Regions from separate parts of the Tateyamaria sp. genome, predicted to be linked through region 1. Evidence: riboswitches for the same ligand, from Rfam matches in the RefSeq annotation. Region 1 holds a riboswitch; the other holds the start of a gene.
What was found. A riboswitch is a leader RNA that binds a small molecule or an ion and turns the genes downstream of it on or off. The one in region 1 is predicted to bind glycine.
Positions count from the first base shown of each region.

Region 2: another riboswitch for glycine. It lies ahead of AC6RA8_RS15065 (D-amino acid dehydrogenase); the one in region 1 lies ahead of gcvT (glycine cleavage system aminomethyltransferase GcvT).

Region 1 covers NZ_JBYNDP010000003.1:73,751-83,617, reverse strand. Annotated here, with positions in the region: gene AC6RA8_RS01465 (thiamine pyrophosphate-binding protein) at 1-334, shown strand, start outside; gene gcvP (aminomethyl-transferring glycine dehydrogenase) at 353-3,184, opposite strand; gene gcvH (glycine cleavage system protein GcvH) at 3,197-3,556, opposite strand; gene gcvT (glycine cleavage system aminomethyltransferase GcvT) at 3,572-4,696, opposite strand; glycine riboswitch at 4,857-4,941, opposite strand; gene AC6RA8_RS01445 (GNAT family N-acetyltransferase) at 5,130-5,591, shown strand; gene AC6RA8_RS01440 (phosphomannomutase/phosphoglucomutase) at 5,762-7,258, opposite strand; gene kdsA (3-deoxy-8-phosphooctulonate synthase) at 7,274-8,107, opposite strand; gene AC6RA8_RS01430 (KpsE/RkpR family capsule polysaccharide export protein) at 8,122-9,789, opposite strand; gene AC6RA8_RS01425 (ABC transporter ATP-binding protein) at 9,767-9,867, opposite strand, start outside.
Region 2 covers NZ_JBYNDP010000082.1:5,837-15,703, reverse strand. Annotated here, with positions in the region: gene AC6RA8_RS15075 (nicotinate-nucleotide adenylyltransferase) at 1-479, shown strand, start outside; gene dacB (D-alanyl-D-alanine carboxypeptidase/D-alanyl-D-alanine endopeptidase) at 526-2,016, shown strand; gene AC6RA8_RS15065 (D-amino acid dehydrogenase) at 2,133-3,365, opposite strand; glycine riboswitch at 3,420-3,526, opposite strand; glycine riboswitch at 3,546-3,634, opposite strand; gene AC6RA8_RS15060 (hypothetical protein) at 3,727-5,439, opposite strand; gene AC6RA8_RS15055 (tellurite resistance TerB family protein) at 5,681-6,103, opposite strand; gene AC6RA8_RS15050 (lysine--tRNA ligase) at 6,247-7,824, shown strand; gene AC6RA8_RS15045 (flavin monoamine oxidase family protein) at 7,896-8,948, opposite strand; gene AC6RA8_RS15040 (hypothetical protein) at 8,893-9,108, opposite strand; gene AC6RA8_RS15035 (NAD(P)-binding protein) at 9,105-9,407, opposite strand; gene AC6RA8_RS15030 (hypothetical protein) at 9,803-9,867, shown strand, end outside.

The sequences.
Region 1 (9,867 bases):
GATCAAGCGGTCCGGCAAGAACGTGACCATCATCCTGACCCGGAATGACAGTTTTGGCTGGATTCGTGGCGAAGCTGTTTTGCTGGATAATGTGGATGCCCCTTGGTCGACGGATTTCGGCGCGGTGGATTACCTTAAGGTGGCCGAGGGGTTCGGATTTGCCACCGCGCGGGTCACGTCGGAGGCGGATATCGAGCCCATCTTGGCAAGCGCCATTGCGCATGACGGGGCAAGTTTCATTGAGATCATGGTGCCCACTCAGGACAAGATCGTGCCCTTTGTGCCCAATTGGGTGCGTGCGGCCAGGGCCAAGAACCTGCCGCACTTCTATTGATCGCATGGGGCACCGCCCTCAGGTATAGTCCTTCATCGGCGGGCAGGTGCAGGACAGGTTTCTATCGCCCCAGACGTTGTCGACGCGATTGACCGGGGGCCAATATTTGTCGACGCGGAAGGATCCGGTTGGGAAGCATCCGCTTTCGCGGCTGTAGGGGCGATCCCAGTCCCTGACCAAATCCTCCATTGTGTGTGGCGCGTTCTTGAGCGGGTTGTTCTCGGGATCCATGGCGCCGTCTTCGATGGCCCGGATTTCGGCGCGGATGCCAAGCATTGCATCGCAGAAACGGTCCAACTCGGCCTTTGTCTCGGACTCGGTTGGTTCGATCATCAATGTACCGGCGACCGGCCATGACATGGTCGGTGCGTGGAACCCGCAATCGGCCAACCGCTTGGCGATATCATCTACTGAGATGTGTGCGCTGTCCGCAAAGGGGCGTGTGTCGATGATGCATTCGTGCGCGACGCGCCCTGTTGGACCCTTGTAGAGCACATCAAATGCCCCTTCGAGGCGTTTGGCGATGTAGTTGGCATTCAGGATCGCAACCCGCGTCGCCTGTGTCAGACCTTCGCCACCCATCATCAGGCAGTAGGCCCACGAGATCGGCAGCAGTGACGGCGAACCGAATGCGGCTGCGCTGACTGCACCTTCGCCTCCGTTTGGATCGCCGGGCAGGTGGGGCGTGAGGTGGCCTTTGACCCCGATGGGGCCCATGCCGGGACCGCCACCACCATGCGGGATGCAGAATGTCTTGTGCAGATTAAGGTGGCTGACGTCTCCACCCAGATCGCCTGGACGGCTGAGGCCGACCATCGCGTTCATGTTGGCGCCGTCGATATAGACCTGCCCCCCCGCATCATGGGTGATCTGGCACGCCTCAATCACGGTCTCTTCGAAGACGCCGTGGGTCGATGGATAGGTGATCATACAACCGGCAAGGTTGTCCCTGTGCTCAGCCACCTTGGCCCGGAAATCATCCAGATCAATGTCGCCGTTATCTGCTGACTTCACCGGCACCACCTTCCATCCGACCATCTGGGCGGATGCAGGATTTGTACCGTGGGCGCTCATTGGGATGAGGCATATGTTGCGATGACCTTCGCCGTTGGCCCGGTGCCAGCTTGCTATGGTCAGAAGGCCTGCATATTCGCCCTGCGCGCCCGAGTTGGGTTGCATGGAAATCGCGTCGTAGCCAGTAACGTCGCATAGCTTGGCCGACAGATCCTCGATCATCTCGATATACCCGGCGGCTTGGTCCTTGGGGCAGTAGGGGTGCAGCAGCGAGAATTCACGCCAACTGACTGGCATCATTTCGGCCGCCGAGTTCAGCTTCATCGTGCATGATCCAAGCGGGATCATTGCGCGGTCCAGCGCAAGATCACGGTCTGCCAACCTGCGCATGTAGCGCATCATTTCCGTCTCGGCCCGGTTCATGTGAAAGATCGGGTGAGTCATGAAGTCGGATGTGCGGATCAGCTTCTCCGGCATGTTGTAATGCGGCGTGTAATCCTTGTCCTGCCGTTCGATCCCGAACGCGCGCCAGACTTTTTCGATGGTGGCTGGGCGTGTGCGTTCGTCCAGTGTGATACCAACAGCGGTCGATCCGACGGCACGCAGATTGATCCCTTCATCAACGGCGGACTTGATCACAGCCGATTGCAATGGCCCGACATCGACGGTGATCGTGTCGAAGAAGGTGGCCGGGCGCACATCAAAGCCCGCCTGTTTCAACCCTTCTGCCAATCGTGCTGTCTTTCGATGGATGCGCTGTGCAATGGCCTTCAGGCCTTCAGGTCCGTGGAAAACGCCGTAGAACCCGGCCATGACGGCCAGCAATGCTTGCGCAGTACAGACATTTGATGTCGCCTTTTCCCGGCGGATGTGCTGCTCGCGCGTTTGCAGGGACAACCGGTAGGCCCGATTGCCAAAGCTGTCGACCGAAACACCGACGATCCGGCCCGGCATGTTGCGGGCATAGTTGGCCTTGGTTGCCATATAGGCCGCGTGTGGACCGCCATAGCCGACTGGCACGCCAAAGCGTTGTGTTGTTCCCACGGCAATGTCTGCCCCCATCGCGCCGGGTTCCTTGAGCAGCGTCAGTGACAGCGGGTCAGCCGAGATGATGCCAATTGCTTTGTTTTCATGCAGCTTGGCGATTTGATCGGTAAAATCCCGGATGTGGCCGTAGGTGCCGGGATATTGGAAGATCGCGCCAAACACGGTGCTGGCGTCCAGATCATCCGGGTTACCAACCGTAATTTCAATGCCCAGCGGCTGGGCGCGTGTCTTCATGACAGCGATGTTCTGAGGATGGCAGTTTTCATCCACGAAAAAGCCGTTAGCCTTCGACTTGCTGACTCGCTGCGCCATGGTCATCGCCTCGGCGCACGCTGTTGCTTCGTCCAGCAGTGAAGCGTTGGCAATCTCAAGCCCGGTCAGGTCCGACACCATTGTCTGGAAGTTCAACAACGCCTCAAGCCGACCTTGGCTGATTTCAGGCTGGTACGGCGTATAAGCGGTGTACCACGCGGGGTTTTCAAGGATGTTGCGCTGGATGGCTGGCGGCGTGACCGTCCCATGATATCCCTGCCCAATCAGTGAGGTCAGCACCTTGTTCTTCGAGGCCGTGACCCGCATGTGATGCAAGAGCTCACGCTCTGACTTGGCTTTGCCGAAATCCAGCGGTTCCTTTTGCCTTATATTTGCAGGGATCGTATCGTCGATCAGCGCGTCGAGGTCCTTCGCCCCCACCACTTTCAGCATCTCTTCCATTTCGGCGGGGGATGGCCCGATATGACGGCGGTTCGCAAAATCATAGGGCAGATAGTCGGTGGGTTTGAAAGTCATCAGGCGCGTTCCTCAGCCGATCAGTGCGTTGTAGGCAGCCTCATCCATCAGCTCGTCCAGCTGTGACGGATCCGAAGCTTTGATCTTGAAGAACCAGCCCTCGCCCAACGGGTCACTGTTGGCGAGGCTCGGATCATCGGCCAATGCCGTATTCACCTCGGTGATCTCTCCATCGACCGGGGCCATGATGTCCGACGCAGCCTTCACGCTTTCGATGACAACAATTTCATCGTCCTTGCTCACGGTCGTGCCAACCTCGGGCAGTTCGACAAAGACCAGATCACCAAGCTGCGTTGTCGCGTGCTCGGTGATGCCCACGACATATGCGTCCCCATCAGCGCGCAGCCATTCGTGTTCTTCCGTGTATTTCATTGGTTTCCCTCTCTGCTATCGTTTGAAGTTGGCTGCCGTGAACGGCATTTTTGCTACCGTCAGTGGTTGGCGTTTTCCGCGCAACTCTCCGAAAATCTTGGTGCCCAGCGTGGCGTGTTCAGTGGTGACATATCCCATTGCAACAGGCGCCCCGACTGAGGGCCCAAACCCGCCCGATGTGATGGTGCCGATAGGGTCGGCTGCGTCCTCGGTCGCAAACAGCCTGACACCCTCGCGCATGGGCGCGCGACCGGCAGGTAGCAACCCGACACGTTTGCGCGCGGCACCGCCATCCATCTCGGCCAGGACATTCTCGGCGCCAGGAAATCCGCCTGCCCGGTCACCGTCTGTGCGCCGCACCTTTGGGATCGCCCAAGTTAGGCCGCCCTCAACGGGCGTCGTGGTGGAATCAATGTCGTGTCCATACAGGCACAGTCCCGCCTCCAACCGCAGGGAGTCGCGCGCACCCAGCCCGATGGCTTCAACTTCGGAATACTCCAGCAACGCCTTCGCAATATCTTCCGCAGCTTCTGTTGGCACGGAAATCTCATACCCGTCCTCGCCTGTGTAGCCGGACCGGGATACCCAGGCCTCAACGCCGTTCAAATGGAGCGTTGCCACATCCATAAAGCGCATGTCCGCAGCACGCGGATCAAGCGTGGCGAGCACACTTTCGGCGGCGGGTCCTTGCAAAGCCAGCAAGGCGCGATCGGTGATCTCTGTCACCGTGATTTCCGGTTCAAGCGCGGCTTTCATTTGCGCGATATCAGCGTCCTTGCAGGCGGCGTTCACTACGACAAACACATGATCCCCGCGGTTCGCGAGCATCAGGTCATCTTCGATGCCGCCATCGGCGTTTGTGAAAAAGCCGTAACGCTGTCGGTTCTGGCCCAAACCCAACACATCGATTGGGATCAGGGTTTCCAGATCGCGTGCGGCAGCCTCATAACTCGCGCCGTGTATAATGACCTGCCCCATATGGCTGACGTCAAAAAAACCGGCTTTCGTCCGTGTATGGAGATGCTCTTTCATGACACCCAGTTTGTATTGCACCGGCATGTCGTACCCCGCAAAGGGCACCATCTTGGCCCCAAGGGCAATGTGCAACGCGTGAAGCGGGGTCTGCTTGAGATCGGACATGCCTCATCACCTTTTTCAAGCCGACAAGATTTGCGTCAAATCATGCGGCACCAATTCATGCGCAAGACATCTCCTGCGCGTCGGTGCCTCCTCTGTCCGGGGTGCCTGAGATCATTATCCCTTCGGCGGATGCCAGGGGCATCACTCTCCAGAGTAGTTTGGCCTGACATTGGTCCTTTGGCCTGAGAGTTTCCGAGGCAGTTGCTCCTTCGGCACCAGTGGACTGGTTCTCCCAACATCGAGCTATGCAAGTTTCGTATCGGAAACTTGGTCGATATGGCAAGCAGAAAGTTCAAAGCAGTGTGCGGAGGGCGCTTGTAACCGTTCGGCAGATCCTTGGGCTTTTTTGCTGTACCGCTTTATTGGTTTTCTTGTCCTTGAGGTCACATGCAGCCGAGGTGCATGATCGCAGCGAGGCAACGGAGAATTCGCGATGATTATCAGGGACGGCACTGTTGAAGACGCTGAACAGATGAGCGCCTTTCTTCGCGAGCTGACGGCAGCCGGAAAACGGACAAGCCCCGACGATGAAGCCCACGTTCGTGCGTACTACATTGAAGACGTGGACAAAATTCGTTGCACTGTGGCCGAGGAGGATGGAAGTATTCTTGGGTTCCAGTCACTCAAAAAGGCCCGTGCAGGCAATCAGTGGGGTGTCGAACCCGGATGGGGCATCGTCGGTACACATATTCGACCATCCGCGGCACGGCGTGGCGTTGGTCGCGCGTTGTTCGATGTCACGCGTAAAGCTGCGCAAGATGCGGGGTTGCTCCATATCGATGCAAGCATCGGGGCGAACAATTCCGAAGGGTTGGCGTATTACGAAGCGATGGGTTTTCAAACATACAGAACACCAAAAAACCTGATCTGTAAGCGCTTTGATGTCTCGCTGTGATTGCCCAGTGTAGACGCAAGTTTCTTGAGCGCTACGCGAGATGAAGCTGAAGGGCTTCAAACTATTCGCAGTAAAGCTTGGCAGGTGGTCCAAATGGAAGCGTCACATAACCGGTTGTGGCCCGTTTCTAAGCTAAGAGAGTTGCGCTAGGTCATTTGTCGGCGCACCGGTCAAAAGGTTTGATCGTATTCGCCTACGGTATCTTCAGTTCGGATTACCGCATCGATATCCGCAAAGATCGCGCGCAATTCTTCTTCGCTTTCCGGGCTTTCGCACACCACGACCAAGTTTGGCGTATTGGACGAAGCGCGCACCAGCCCCCAACCGCCGTTATCCAAGATGACCCGAGCGCCGTTTACTGTCACCACCTCCTTGATCGCACGGCCTGCGATAGGTTCATTCGCTGCGGCCTTGGCCGTTAGCTTGGTGACGATACGGTCAAGTGTGTCGTATTTTTCAGTGTCAGAGCAGTAAGGAGACATCGTCGGGGTTGAGTGTGTTTTGGGGAGTGCCTTGCGGAGGTCCGACATCTTCATGTCAGGGTTGCGATCCATCAGTTTGCAGATTTCAACTGCAACTCGCATCCCGCAGTCGTAACCGCGCCCTATTGGTTCAGCGAGAAAGTAGTGTCCTGATTTCTCGAACCCGGCGAGCGCACCAATTTCCTTGACCCGCCGCTTCATGTGGCTGTGGCCGGTTTTCCAATAGTCTGCCGTGACTCCGTTCGCCTGCAGTTCGGGGTCCGACGCAAAAAGGCCTGTAGATTTCACATCCGCCACGAATGTGGCGTTTGGGTAGAGCCTCGACAAATCGCGCGCCATGATGACTCCGACCTTGTCGGCAAAAATCTCTTCCCCTTCATCATCCACGACGCCGCAGCGGTCACCATCGCCGTCAAAGCCAAGTGCAAGGTCGGCGCCGGATGCTTTTACGCTGTTCGCCATGTCATGCAGCATTTCCATGGCTTCGGGGTTTGGGTTGTAGTTTGGAAAAGTATAGTCGAGCGTGGTGTGGCTTTCGACCACTTCAACACCGATGCGGCGGAAGAGTTCGGGAGCAAAGGCAGCGGCGGTGCCGTTGCCGGTCGCACACACGACCTTCAGTGGGCGCGTCATTTTGAAGTCGCCGATAAGGTCCTGGAGGTACGCTTCCTGCACACCATCAACGAATTCATAGCCGCCGCCAGGGCGCGCCTCACCATTGCCATTCAAGACGATATCGCGCAATTCCGACATCTCGTCCGGGCCATGTGTAAGGGGGCGGTCAAAGCCCATCTTAACGCCCGTCCAGCCATTGGGATTGTGCGAGGCAGTGACCATCGCGACTGCTGGCACATCAAGGTGGAACTGGCTGAAGTAAGCCATGGGGGACAGTGCAGGGCCGATATCCTTGACCTGTATCCCTGCCTGCATCAGCCCAACGATCAGGGCGTTTTTTATGCTAAGAGAGTAATCACGATAGTCGTTGCCGACGGCAATCACAGGATTAATGCCGCGCCGCTGCATTTGCGTACCAAGGCCAAGGCCAAGTGCCGTTATTCCGGGCAGGTTAATCTCGTCCGGGTACTTCCAGCGCGCATCATACTCGCGGAAGCCGGTCGGCTTGATCATGGGGTCGCGCAGGAATTCCCACGTGTTTTGACTCACGGTGGCGGCAGGTTTGGTCATGGAAATACTCTTTGACTAAAATGTCATTGGACGCACTTTGGCGAGCGCATCGAATTGCATAAGGGTGTCGATCAGGGCAGGCATTTCATCGAGATAGATCATATTTGGCCCGTCTGACGGGGCAGTGTCCGGATCCGGATGTGTTTCGATGAAAACGGCTCCGACCCCTATGGCCACAGCGGCCCGCGCCATGACAGGTGCAAATTCACGCTGCCCGCCACTTGATCCGCCTTTCCCGCCTGGTTGTTGCACAGAATGCGTGGCGTCCATAACCACGGGATAGCCGGTTTGCGCCATCTGCGGCAGCGACCGCATGTCGGCCACCAATGTGTTGTAGCCAAAAGATGTGCCACGCTCGGTCAGCAGGATGCGGGTGTTGCCGGTGCTTTCGATCTTGGTGATGATGTTGGGCATTTCCCAAGGGGCAAGGAACTGGCCCTTTTTTACGTTCACCACTGCACCCGTCTCACCGGCAGCCAACAGCATGTCTGTCTGACGGCAGAGGAAGGCGGGGATTTGCAGGATGTCTGCGACTTCAGCGACCGGGGCGCATTGAGCTTCTGTATGCACATCCGTCAGCACCGGGACACCGGTGGCCTCTTTGACCGCTTGCAGTGCTTTCAACCCCGCGTCCAACCCAAGACCGCGCCCACCTTTGAGCGATGTGCGATTGGCTTTGTCATAGCTTGCTTTGAAGACATATTGCGCGCCAGCGGCCTCGCACACTTCCTTCATACGCCCGGCGACTTCTTGGCCGAGGTTGATGCTTTCCAATGCGCAAGGGCCTGATATCACCGTTAAGGGACGGTCATTGCCGATCGTGAGATCGGCGACTTCAACATGTTTCATAATGGGTCCAGACCCTAGCTAGTCACCTGTTCTCTGAGGATCGACGCGGTGAGCGAGATCATCAGATAGATGCCTGCAAAGACGAGAAATGCCAAGATCGTGTTTTCAAATGCGCGGGGATAGGTCGGTTCCTCGGGCGCGATGGGTTTCACAGCGACCGTCAGATAGCGCACCTGACGGGTCGCCTCGACTCGGGCCTGTTCCATCTGTTGCAGCGCCGATTGCAGCATCAAGTCGCGAGAGGCAAGGTCGGCCTGGGCGATCTGGATACGAGCGGCCAGCTCGGCCAGTGAATTTTCACCTTGGCTCACATCGGTCATCTTGTTGTTGAGTGCCGCAAGTTGGTCCTTGAGGATTTCAAGCGTGCCGCGCGCGCCGTCCACTCGACTCTGGTTGGGCCGAGAGTTATTGAGCAGGCTGGCCAGTTCGATCTCTTTTTCGATGATCTGTGTTTCGAGTTGGCCGATCTGCGTGCGTAGGGAAGCGATTACGCCCTCCGGGTCAAGGGTAGAGCCCTCGATCTGCAACCGGACAAGTTTTTCTTGCGCTGTGCGGCGCTCCGCCTCTGCTCGTTCAAACCCTTGGCGGGCGTCGCGCATCTGGTCATCGCGCTTTTGTGCGGACAAGTTGTTCACGCGTTGTTCAGCGTAGTCGATCAGCTGGCTTGAGAATTCGGCTGACACCTGCGGATCAGCGGCGGCCACTTCCATCCTGACCATGCCCTCTGTGGGATCATAGCCGATTTTTACGTTTTTCTTGTAGGTTTTGTAGGCTTCTTCATTGGTGGGATTGTCACTCAACCGCTGGATTGGGTCGATCCAGTTCTGTGTGAAGTGCGTCTTGAAGCCGACATCGCGGTCTAGGCGCAGCATCGCATCCTTGGATTGTAAAAAACCTTGCACCGCAATGCTGTCAGCGTTGGTGGCGAACTGCGTGGGCAGAAGGCCGCCAAGTGGGCCCGCGCCGCCCGATCCTTCGTTCTGAATAATCAGGAACTCGGACTTGGTCGCGTACATCGGCGTGGCGATAGCGTAGAAATAGTAGCCTGCAAGGAAGGTCGGCAACACCACGAAAAAGGCCAGCCGGACCAGCAAAAGGCTCATCTTCTTGCGACGACGCCGTGTGATGTCGCGCTGGATGTTCTGGATTTCCTGGGATCTGCGGTCTGCCGGGCTAATCTCGGTTGACGGCAGTTGCTGCTGTTTCACAGGTACGGTTTGCGGCAGTTGCGCGCGCCCAGCCCCTCCGGCACGTGCCGGCAGACTCGCGAAGGCATCTGGTGCGCCGCCTTCATGTTGTTCAGCCCCGGCTTGCGGCACAACAAGTTCCAGCATGTTCGAGCGTTGGAACGGATCAATGCCCTGGGCGCGCAGCAAGCGAACAGCATCAAAGTCCGATGTGGGGGCGAGCCCGTGTTTCTGCGCAACCCGTCGTGCCATGCGCAGTTGCCGACCGGTCAATCCCTCTTGGCGTATTGCATCGATGGTGTTTTCGCTTTGCACCTGCTGGTTCGACGCGACTTCTCCGCTTTTGGCGGCAGGTTTTTGAGCCTGTTCACTTGGCTTGGCCTCAGGCGCCGGTTTTTCGCGCGACGTATCGCGCTCGGACGCAGGCGCCGCACTGCCAAGTGCGGGCGCCGTGCGTTTGATCCGGAACTTCCTAGCTTTGGGTTTCGTAGTCATAAAGCCGTTTTGCCTCTTCCAGCGTGTCAAACATATGCAGTTTGCCGTCCAGCAAAACTGCGGCCGAGCGCGAGAATT
Region 2 (9,867 bases), on a different contig from region 1:
GGCTGGTGTCCCCAGGAAATCCGCTCAAAGCCAAGGGGCCCGCACCGCTGTCCACAAGACTGGCACATGCGCGGCAGGTCATGCAGCACCCACGTGTGACGGTCACAGATATCGAGGCGCATCTGGGCACGCGCTACACTGCACAGACCCTTACGGCACTGAAAAGACGCTATCAGGGCACGCGGTTTGTCTGGCTGATGGGGGCGGACAATCTGGCCCAGTTTCATCTTTGGCAGGACTGGACCTGGATCATGGAGAACGTGCCCGTGGGCGTTCTGGCCCGTCCGGGTGATCGGATTTCAGCCCGGATGAGCCCCGCCGCACGGCTGTACCGGCCCTACCGCATCTCGGGCCGGGCCAGTCAGCTTCTAGGTCGTTCAAATGCGCCGGCCTGGTGCTTTGTGAACGTGGCCATGACGGCCCAATCATCCACCGCGATCCGGGCACAAGGCAACTGGGCGCCGTCCTCGGATTTGTGATCTTTGCCCGCTTGTTTGCCGGGCAAAGCTGCGGTTACATGCGCCCATGTTGCGCACGATTTCGAGACGTTTTTTTCTTTCAGTTCTGGCCAGCTCCACGGCCTCGGCCGCCCTTGCCGCCCCTCCGACAACCTCGTTGCGACCGCAGGCGCGTGGCGGCAATCACTTCAAAAAGGCCATTGCCGATCCACAGGACATCATCGCCAAGGCCAAGCTGGGCGGGCGGGTCTGCTATGCGGTGGCCGACGCCCGGACAGGAACAAAGCTGGAGGGTGGCAACGCCAAGGTCGGCGCACCCCCCGCATCGGTCGCCAAGGCGGTCACCGCGCTCTATGCGCTGAGTGTACTTGGACACGCCCATCGGTTCAGCACACGTGTTGTCGCAACTGGCGGCGTGTCGGGCGGCGTGGTCCAGGGCGATCTGGTGCTGGTCGGCGGCGGTGATCCGACCCTTGATACCAATGCGCTGGCGGGGCTGGCTGCGGCGCTCAAGGCCAAGGGTATTCGCGAGGTTAGGGGCGACTTCAAAGTGGCCGACGGCCTGTTCCCGGCGGTGCCGACGATCGACAAAGATCAACCCGATCATGTCGGCTACAGCCCGGCGCTGTCGGGCATCGCGCTGAACTTCAACCGCGTACATTTCGAATGGAAGCGGCAGGGCAGCAAATACAACGTCACGATGGATGCACGGTCGGATCGATACCGCCCGGATGTGGCCATTGCCCGGATGCAGGTGAGCGAACGACGCGCACCGGTCTATACCTATTCCGATGGCGGCCGTACCGACAATTGGAGTGTTGCGCGCGGCGCTCTTGGCAATGGCGGCGCGCGCTGGCTGCCCGTGCGCAAACCTGCGCTTTATGCGGGGGACGTGTTCCAGACGCTCGCGCGGTCGCAAGGTGTGGTTCTGAAGAACCCCAAGGTGGTCAGCCGTATCCCGCAGGGCACAACGCTGGCGACGCATCGAAGCGAAGACCTGCGCACGATCCTGCGCGACATGCTGCGTTTTTCAACAAACGTCACGGCGGAAATGGTGGGTATGGCGGCGACGGTCAAACGCAGTGGTCGGCCCTCCTCGCTGCGCGCGTCTGCCTCCGAAATGAACCGCTGGGCGAATGCCGCCCTTGGAACCGCAAAGATGCGGCTCGTGGACCACTCGGGCCTGGGGGGCGACAGCGAGATGACGGCTGACGATATGGTCACGGCCTTGATCAAGGCACGGCAGAACAACATCCTGCGCCCCATCCTCAAGGCGATCCCGATGCTTGATGAACAACGCCGCGCGGTCAAGAACCACCCGATCGAGGTGCATGCCAAGACCGGCACATTGAACTTCGTGTCAGGGTTGGCGGGTTACATGACGGCACGGGACGGGACCGAAATGGCCTTTGCCATCTTCGCCGCAGACGAGGCAACGCGCGCTCGCATCCCCCGCGCCAACCGTGAACGACCCCAGGGCGCACGCAGCTGGAACCGCCGGGCCAAGGCCATGCAGCAACAACTGATCGAACGCTGGGGCGCGGTCTACGGCAGCTAGGCGGAGGGCACCTCCGCCTTACAGTTTTTCCAACACATCATACGAGCGTTGCGCGGCGCAGCACGCTGCGCCTTACATTTCGCACCCGTAAGGCGGATCTTGATCCGCCCCGCACGTCAGGCCGCGTTCTTCATCCGGTTCACATCAATGATGTCCGCCGTCGCCTGCGCTGTCGCCGCTGACAGGGTCCAGCCCAGATGCCCATGCCCGGTGTTGTAGAAGACCCCCGGTTTGGCCCCCGGCCCAACCTTCGGCATCATCGATGGCAGCATCGGGCGCAGCCCCGCCCACGGCACGCAATGCTCGGTCGACACATCGGGAAAGAAGGCCTCGCACCATTCGCGGAGTGGCCGGATACGATCATCGCGGATGTCCAGATTGTAGCCGTTAAACTCGGCCGTACCTGCAATGCGGAACCGCCCACGGCCCAGGCGCGAGGTCACGATCTTGGCCTCGTCATCCAGCAGGCTGACCCACGGGGCCGCGGCCTGGCTTTCGGCATCATCTAGATTGACAGTGATGGAATAGCCCTTAACCGGATAGATGTTCACACGGTCGCCCAGTTGGGCTGCGATGGCACGGCTGCCAACGCCCGCACAGACCACAATGCCGGCAAATTGCTGCGTCTCTGTGGTCCCCGCATGATCCCAGGTCAGGCGAACGCCCGTCCCGATGTGCTCAATGCCGGTCACCTTGCACTTGTAGTGAAAGGATGTGCCCATCTGCTCACACCGGTCGCTCAGCGCGCGGGCATAGCGGTGAATGTCGCCTGTAAAATCGCTCTCGGTATAGAAACCACCAATCGTGTCGGCCTTCAGAACAGGTTCCAAACGCTGGACCTCGTCCGCTGACACTTCCCTTCGTTCCAGCCCCGCCTTTTCCAACAACGCGTTTACCCGGCGGGCATGATCGAACTCGGACTGCAGGCGGTACACATGCAGAATACCGCGCCGTTCCATATCAAAATCAGCCCCGACTTCCCGCGCAAACTCTAAAAGGTGTTCCCGCGCGGCAATGGCAAGGCGCGCCGTCTCAACCGTATTGCGCTCGTAATCGGGGATGTTGCCCATGAATTCCGCCATCCAAGACAGCTTATGCCAACTGGGCGTCGGGTTCACCAGCAAGGGTGCATCGGATTTCAGCATCCATTTCAACCCCTTGAAGATGGTGCCCCAGCGGGTCCAAACCTCGGCATTGCTGGCCGAAAGCTGACCGCCATTGGCAAAGGATGTCTCCATCGCGGCATAGCGGTTGCGGTCAAACACGCTGACGTCATAGCCGCGGCGGGCCAAGGCATAGGCGGTCGTAATACCGGTGATACCGGCGCCGATCACGGCAATACGGGTCATGGGGGTCCTCCCAGCGCACGCAGATATGGACGCATCCGGCACGGTGCCGGGCAAGCGTCCCCATCTGTCGCGAGACCTGAGAGCTTCACGGACCAACAGGGCCGCTTTCTCCTTCGGTGGGCCGGGCGCGTGACGTCCGACCACTCTCCAGATCGTCACATGTGCCCCTCAACTGGGGACGCGGCCGGCACGGTTCGTGGTGCCTGAGAGTTTCCGGGGCGTTGCTCCTTCGGCGGCAGCCTTTCGCTGCACTCTCCCATGTCGGCCTCTGCGACTGCAGCGCATATAGGAAACGGCTGCGAGTCGCGCAAAGGGTTTTTGTCACGCCTTTACGATCACGTGTTCCAGCGTGACATCCGGGTCAGGCCGGCGGGCACACCACGTTGCCAAACCGGTCAAAGGTGACGGCCGGATTGGTCCAGACAACGGATGCATCCGGATCATTGGCATCGCCGCGATAGGCACGGTTGTCCTCTATGGTTTCGCACTCGGCAATGGTGCCAACGACCTCGGCGACATCTGTGACAGCCACACTCTTCAGACCCTGCCGGTCCAACCATGCACGGATCATCGCATTGGTGATGCAGCCGGGCGTGCGCGCACCCAGACGGCACCGTCCGGCAGAAGTGTCCCGCAGGAAGATGGACGCATGATCATCCAATGAAACCTCCGTTTCAGCAAAGACCGGGATCGGCGCGTTGACATATGCTGCATAAGGCGATCGCACGCTGCCCAGATCGATGGTGCATTCATCACCGGCAGCAAAGCAGGCTTGCGCCATCTGCTCCAACTGATGGAGGGCCTCCAGAGCCATGTCCTGTGCATCCTCAACCTGCCGGAACGCCGCCGGGTCCTTCAGCCCCACTAGCGCAGTTGTGCACGTATCACCACATGATCGCACGGGTGCCGCGTATCCATCACGATCAGCCAGTGCCACGGTCAGATCATCATACAGCGTCTCATAGGCACCCATCAGTGCGGCTAGGTCCTCGTGTTCGTCCAGATCGGACTGGCGCGCATCCGCTGCAGGATAGTTTGCCAGCGCCTCGTACGGGCTGATCGAAATCTCGAACAGCTTGCCCGCGTCACGGGCAGCGGTTGCCAATTTGCGGATGCGCGCAATAGCCTGATCGGCATCGGCGGGCAGGTCGCTGTCGGCCAGCGGATCGGGTTCGGCACCCTCACCTTCGGCAGTGTCTGCCACTACAGGCGTCGGGTTTGTCTGGGTGGCAGACCCGCCTTCCTGAAAGAAAGTCAGATCGCGTTCATAGCTGCTGGACGACGCTGTCTTGTCCGACCCCGCAGCCACCGAAGCCTTTTGTCCCCAACCTTCGCCCGTGACCGAGGCGCGCATGGTTTCCCGCTCTTCCTTGCTTTGGGTTTTGACCACTGAGACAAGATAGGCGCGCGCGCCGCTGACGGCCGCAGATACATAACCGTCCCCGCAGATACGCCGGAATGCGGTCGGATTTGCCTCTGCCAGTGCAGCAGCTTCATCGGTCAACCGGACGGATGGCCCGATAGGGGCAAGGGCGCCTGTCGAAACAGCCACCGTCTCAGCTTGTGGCACGTCTGCGTCGCCATCCAGCGGGGGCGCCACGTAGATGCTGTCGTTCAACACTTCGGCACGCACCACATAGGTGACGCTCATAGAAGTGATCTTGGAGTTCTTTGAAATGGAGGCTTTGCCATCCACCTTGGCACCAAAAGCGCGTACCGTGGTCGAGGCCGAGACATCCATGGCCTTGGCCAATGTGTAACTGTCGGACACTTCCCGGATCGTAATGTTGCTGGTCTGCGCGCCGCCGCTGCCTTGGGAAAAGACGATGCATTCGGTTGGGATCGCTTCACCTCGTTGCTCGCTCCAGCCCCAGCCCAGCTTGACCACCTCCGGCGCGGCAACTGAAAAACTGCCGGGAATGTCGCTGCGCCCGCTTGAGCGGGCCGACAGGGATGGCGCCGACGCAAAGGACAACTCCATTGCGTCATCGGTTTGGGTTGACTGAGCGCTGACGGGCAGAGGTCCAAATCCAACCGCTGCTGCGGCCAAAAAGGTTTTGATCGGGTAACGCATTCAAATATCCATTTCATTTCAAAGCACAGGTCACGAACAGCGCAGGCGTGAACACGACCCACCGAACCATTGGGCAAGCCCCAGTCCGGATACGGAAAAACTGCTGGCAAAAGCCGATAAACAATAAATACAAAATCGCGCGCCGGAGCGCGTGACAGGTTTCACCCTAAGTGGAAAAACCGTGTCAGATCAAGAAAAGGCAGGCGTGCACTGGTTTCGGACCGGCGCCGTTTGGGCAAGGCTACAGCGTCAAATGCCTTGCGCGTGCCCCGCGTTCGATGGCGGCAGCATGCAGACGGTCGATGTTCAACTCGTACCGCATCTCTTCCAGAAGGCGCAGCTCCGCCTCGTCCAGCGTGCCATCGGCCGCCGCCACATCACAGGCCAGGGCATAGGCCGTCTCGTACAACCGGTCTGGCAGCGCTTCGCGCACAAGGCCAAACAGGGCGTCCAGACCGTCCTCCTGTTCAAACAGGTCAAACACCATCTGCGCCATGCGGTTCAACCGATCCAGGTCATAGCCCGCAAAAACCGGCAGATTGTTCACGGCCGAGTTAATCTTGACCAGTTCCGCCGTGCGGATGTCTTCGTCTGATGCAGACACCGCGATCATCATGGCGACCAGCGCGTCCTGCGCGGTAAGAGAGAGTTGTGAAGCGGCCATGGTACAGTGTCCTTTCTCGGTGCTTTGTCCCTCAATATTGACGGCTGCGGCAGCCCGCAATAGGTAGCGGCGGGATTGTCCCTGCGGGGCCAGTCAATCAGGGCCGCGCATAGGGCGCAGGCCATCACATGGGATCATATGAGATGTCGAGTTTCCGTGACGCCGCGATGACGAGCAAAGCCTGGCCATTCGAAGAGGCCCGCCGCTTGCTCAAACGCTATGAAAAGGCGCCACCGGAAAAGGGATACGTGCTGTTTGAGACGGGCTATGGTCCCTCGGGCCTGCCCCATATCGGCACCTTTGGCGAGGTGGCCCGCACCACGATGGTGCGCCGTGCGTTCGAGGCGATCTCGGACATCCCGACCAAGCTGATCTGTTTCTCGGACGACCTTGACGGGATGCGTAAGGTGCCCGGCAACGTACCAAACCCCGAGGTGCTGGAACAGCATTTGCAGCGCCCGCTAACGGATGTGCCGGACCCGTTTGGAACGCATGAAAGCTTTGGCCATCACAACAACGCCATGCTGCGCCGGTTCCTCGATACGTTCGGGTTCGACTACGAATTCTATTCGGCCCGCGAATTCTATGCCTCGGGCCAGTTCGACGAAATCCTGCTGCGCTGCGCTGAGAAATACGATGATCTAATGAAGATCATGCTGAAATCGCTGCGCGAAGAGCGGGCGGCCAGCTACTCCATTTTCCTGCCGCTGCACCCCGAAACCCGCCGGGTGATGTATGTGCCAATGAAGCATGTGGACGCGGTGAACGGCACGGTCACCTTTGACGACGAGACCGGCAAGGAATGGACCCTGCCCGTCACTGGCGGCAACGTGAAACTGCAGTGGAAGCCGGACTTTGGTGCACGCTGGGCGGCCTTGGGTGTCGATTTCGAGATGTACGGCAAGGAACACGCCACAAACGAAAAGATCTATGACGCGATCTGTCGGACACTGGGTGCGCGCCCGCCGAACCACTTCAGCTATGAGCTATTCCTGGATGATCAGGGGCAGAAGATCTCGAAATCGTCCGGCAATGGGGTCAGCATCGACGAGTGGCTGACCTATGCATCGACCGAGTCGCTGTCTTACTTCATGTACCAGAAGCCCAAGACGGCAAAGCGCATGTTCTTTGATGTGATCCCCAAGGCGGTCGATGAATACCACCAGCAACTGCGCGCCTATCCGGGGCAAGACGACAAGGGCAAGGCGACAAACCCGGTGTGGCACATCCATTCCGGCGATGTGCCGGAAAGCGATATGGTTGTGCCCTTTGCCATGCTGCTGAACCTCGCCTCGGTCAGCCAGGCCGAGGACAAGGACAAGCTGTGGGGTTTCATCCGCCGCTACGCGCCCGAGACTGGGCCCGAGACGCATCCCGGCATGGACAAGGCCGTGGGGCACGCGGTGCGCTACTACAATGATTTCGTGAAGCCGGCCAAGGTGTACCGCATGCCGACCGACCCCGAACGCGAGGCGCTGGAAGCATTGAAGACCGAGTTGGAAGCCTATGACGGGCCGATCGAAGACGAGGCATTGCAGTCGGTTGTCTATGCCGTTGGGCGCGACCGGTTCGACCCGCTGCGGGGCTGGTTCACAGCAATTTACGAGGTGCTTTTGGGTGCGTCGCAAGGGCCTCGATTTGGTGGGTTCATTGCCCTTTACGGCGTGCAGGAAACGATCGCCCTGATCGAAAAAGGGCTGGCCGGAAAGCTGGTGGGCTAATTTGTCCCCGCGGGGACAAGCTGTTCGGTCATGTCATTGAAATTTAAGTAACTTGTGAAAGCCAAGTGGGTTCAACCGCTTGGCTGTCGCACGCTGCATTCAGCCGATTTTAACCATGCGCAAAGCATGCTGTTGCCCGAAGGCAGGCGGCGCTGGTTTGGATCCAATTGCGGCTGTCTGATGTCAGTTTTGACGGGAGGCAAGAGACTGCTGAGGCATTGGTATATCTGGGGGCGAAATATCATCTCGCTGCATCTGCGCCAAGGTCCGCTGTGATTAAATCGCCAAGATTGAACTTGCTGCTCGTTGTCCTGATATGCGCGCGCCGCGCTTGGTGCCTCGGTGTTCAGGACTTGTATGTTCACCTGCAAAGTAAATCCGTTTTTGGACAGGTTTTTCGAACTCACCAAACTGCGCAAGTGACCCACCTGCTTGAGCAAATGAATATGCGCCATAGAAATGTTGATCCTGCGACCAATGCGTCGTGAGAACGTTTCGTGGTGTACCAACATCGCGGCCCAAACCGAACGCAGAACATCCAACGCATAGGCCATCATGCGTGCCTTAATCATGCGATCCGCAACAGGAGCGTACTGCCCAACGGACAACCCAAGCAAAATGTTCCCATCACTAAACGTGCGGTAGTTCGACCAATAGTTCCAGCGCCCTTTGGGTTCGGTCGTCATTCCGAGATATGGTGTGTCAATGCCCCAGAACGGTTCGTCGAATTTCATCGCTATCTTTGTGACCGATCCAAAGCTGATTTGCTCAATCGCATCTCGCAAACTCACTGGCAGTGGCGGATCGAATTCGATCGCGTTGGATTTCAGGACGTCCAGTGGGACCGTACAGATCGCGTAATCTGCTGAAATATCGTGGATTTCCACTTCCACGCTATCGTGCCATATCCGGGAAACCGGCGCATTCAGTCGGATATCGAGCCCTGCCGCCAATGGCGCAATGATCGCATCGTAGCCTTCTGTGAAGATGACATCATCTCCGGGGAAGGTTTGGGTTTCAAAGCCATTTGCGGCTGAGATATCCTCAATCCCCGCACCGGTATCAAACTCAAAAAGCGTTGAGCATCCAACGCGTAAGCGGATCGGTAAGTAGGTCAGGATCACGCTGCGCCAACATCTGTTCCACGCTTAACTGGCCCGAAGCGTCAGGGTAATACAGCATCTCTTCGAAAGTGGAGTAAAGCCGTTCCAACCGTTGATATCCTGCATCCGACAGTGGGCTCCCATCGGGTTTGAAGACATCTAGACTGTCGTCATTGGTCACGATTGTTGGCGCATTGATCTGTTCGGCAAGCTGATGTGTCGATTTCCGGAACTTGGCCCATGAATCCATCCGGTGCCGAATTCGAAGGGTACCCCCAACGACATGTCCGTGCGGACCCGCCCGCCAACACAGCTGCCCGACTCCAACACCACGGCTTCGACGCCATGCGCCTGAAGTTCATGGGCGGCAGCCAAACCAGACGGGCCTGCCCCCACGACAATGACCTTGGTGTCTGACAGAGCCTGGCCTGTGGCGCCTGAAGAGAGCGTCGTGAGATAGGTTACAATGCTCAGTTTCACGGCGTCACGGCGGTTCAGATTCAAAGTTGTTCTCGTCTGGCAAAACCATTGCTTACTGACAGTCGCCAGTTCTCAAGTGTCGAGCTTCCAACAGCTGGCAAACCTGACAGATGAGCAAAAGACCGCAAGACAAGAGGATTGAGCGCGGCTACCCGCCCAAACGCACATACCAAAGTGCCCGCACCTTCCGCGCACGCGCACATGCCTCTAATCCCAACAATGCATTCACTTCGAGTAAGGCGATGAAAGCACACCAACGAAACAGTTATGTGACGTTATGGCTGGGGGACATGGTCGCGCGGGCCAAACACGTTCCCCAATCCATTATGTTGCTGCTTTCAACAACTGCAATCGTTTGTCTGCTTTTCTTCGCTACGTTGATCCGGCCCTCGATCATGCGCGAAGATGGCCTGGTCGAGTCTACCTCGGCGGTCCTATTCCTATTTGCCAGTCTGCTTGC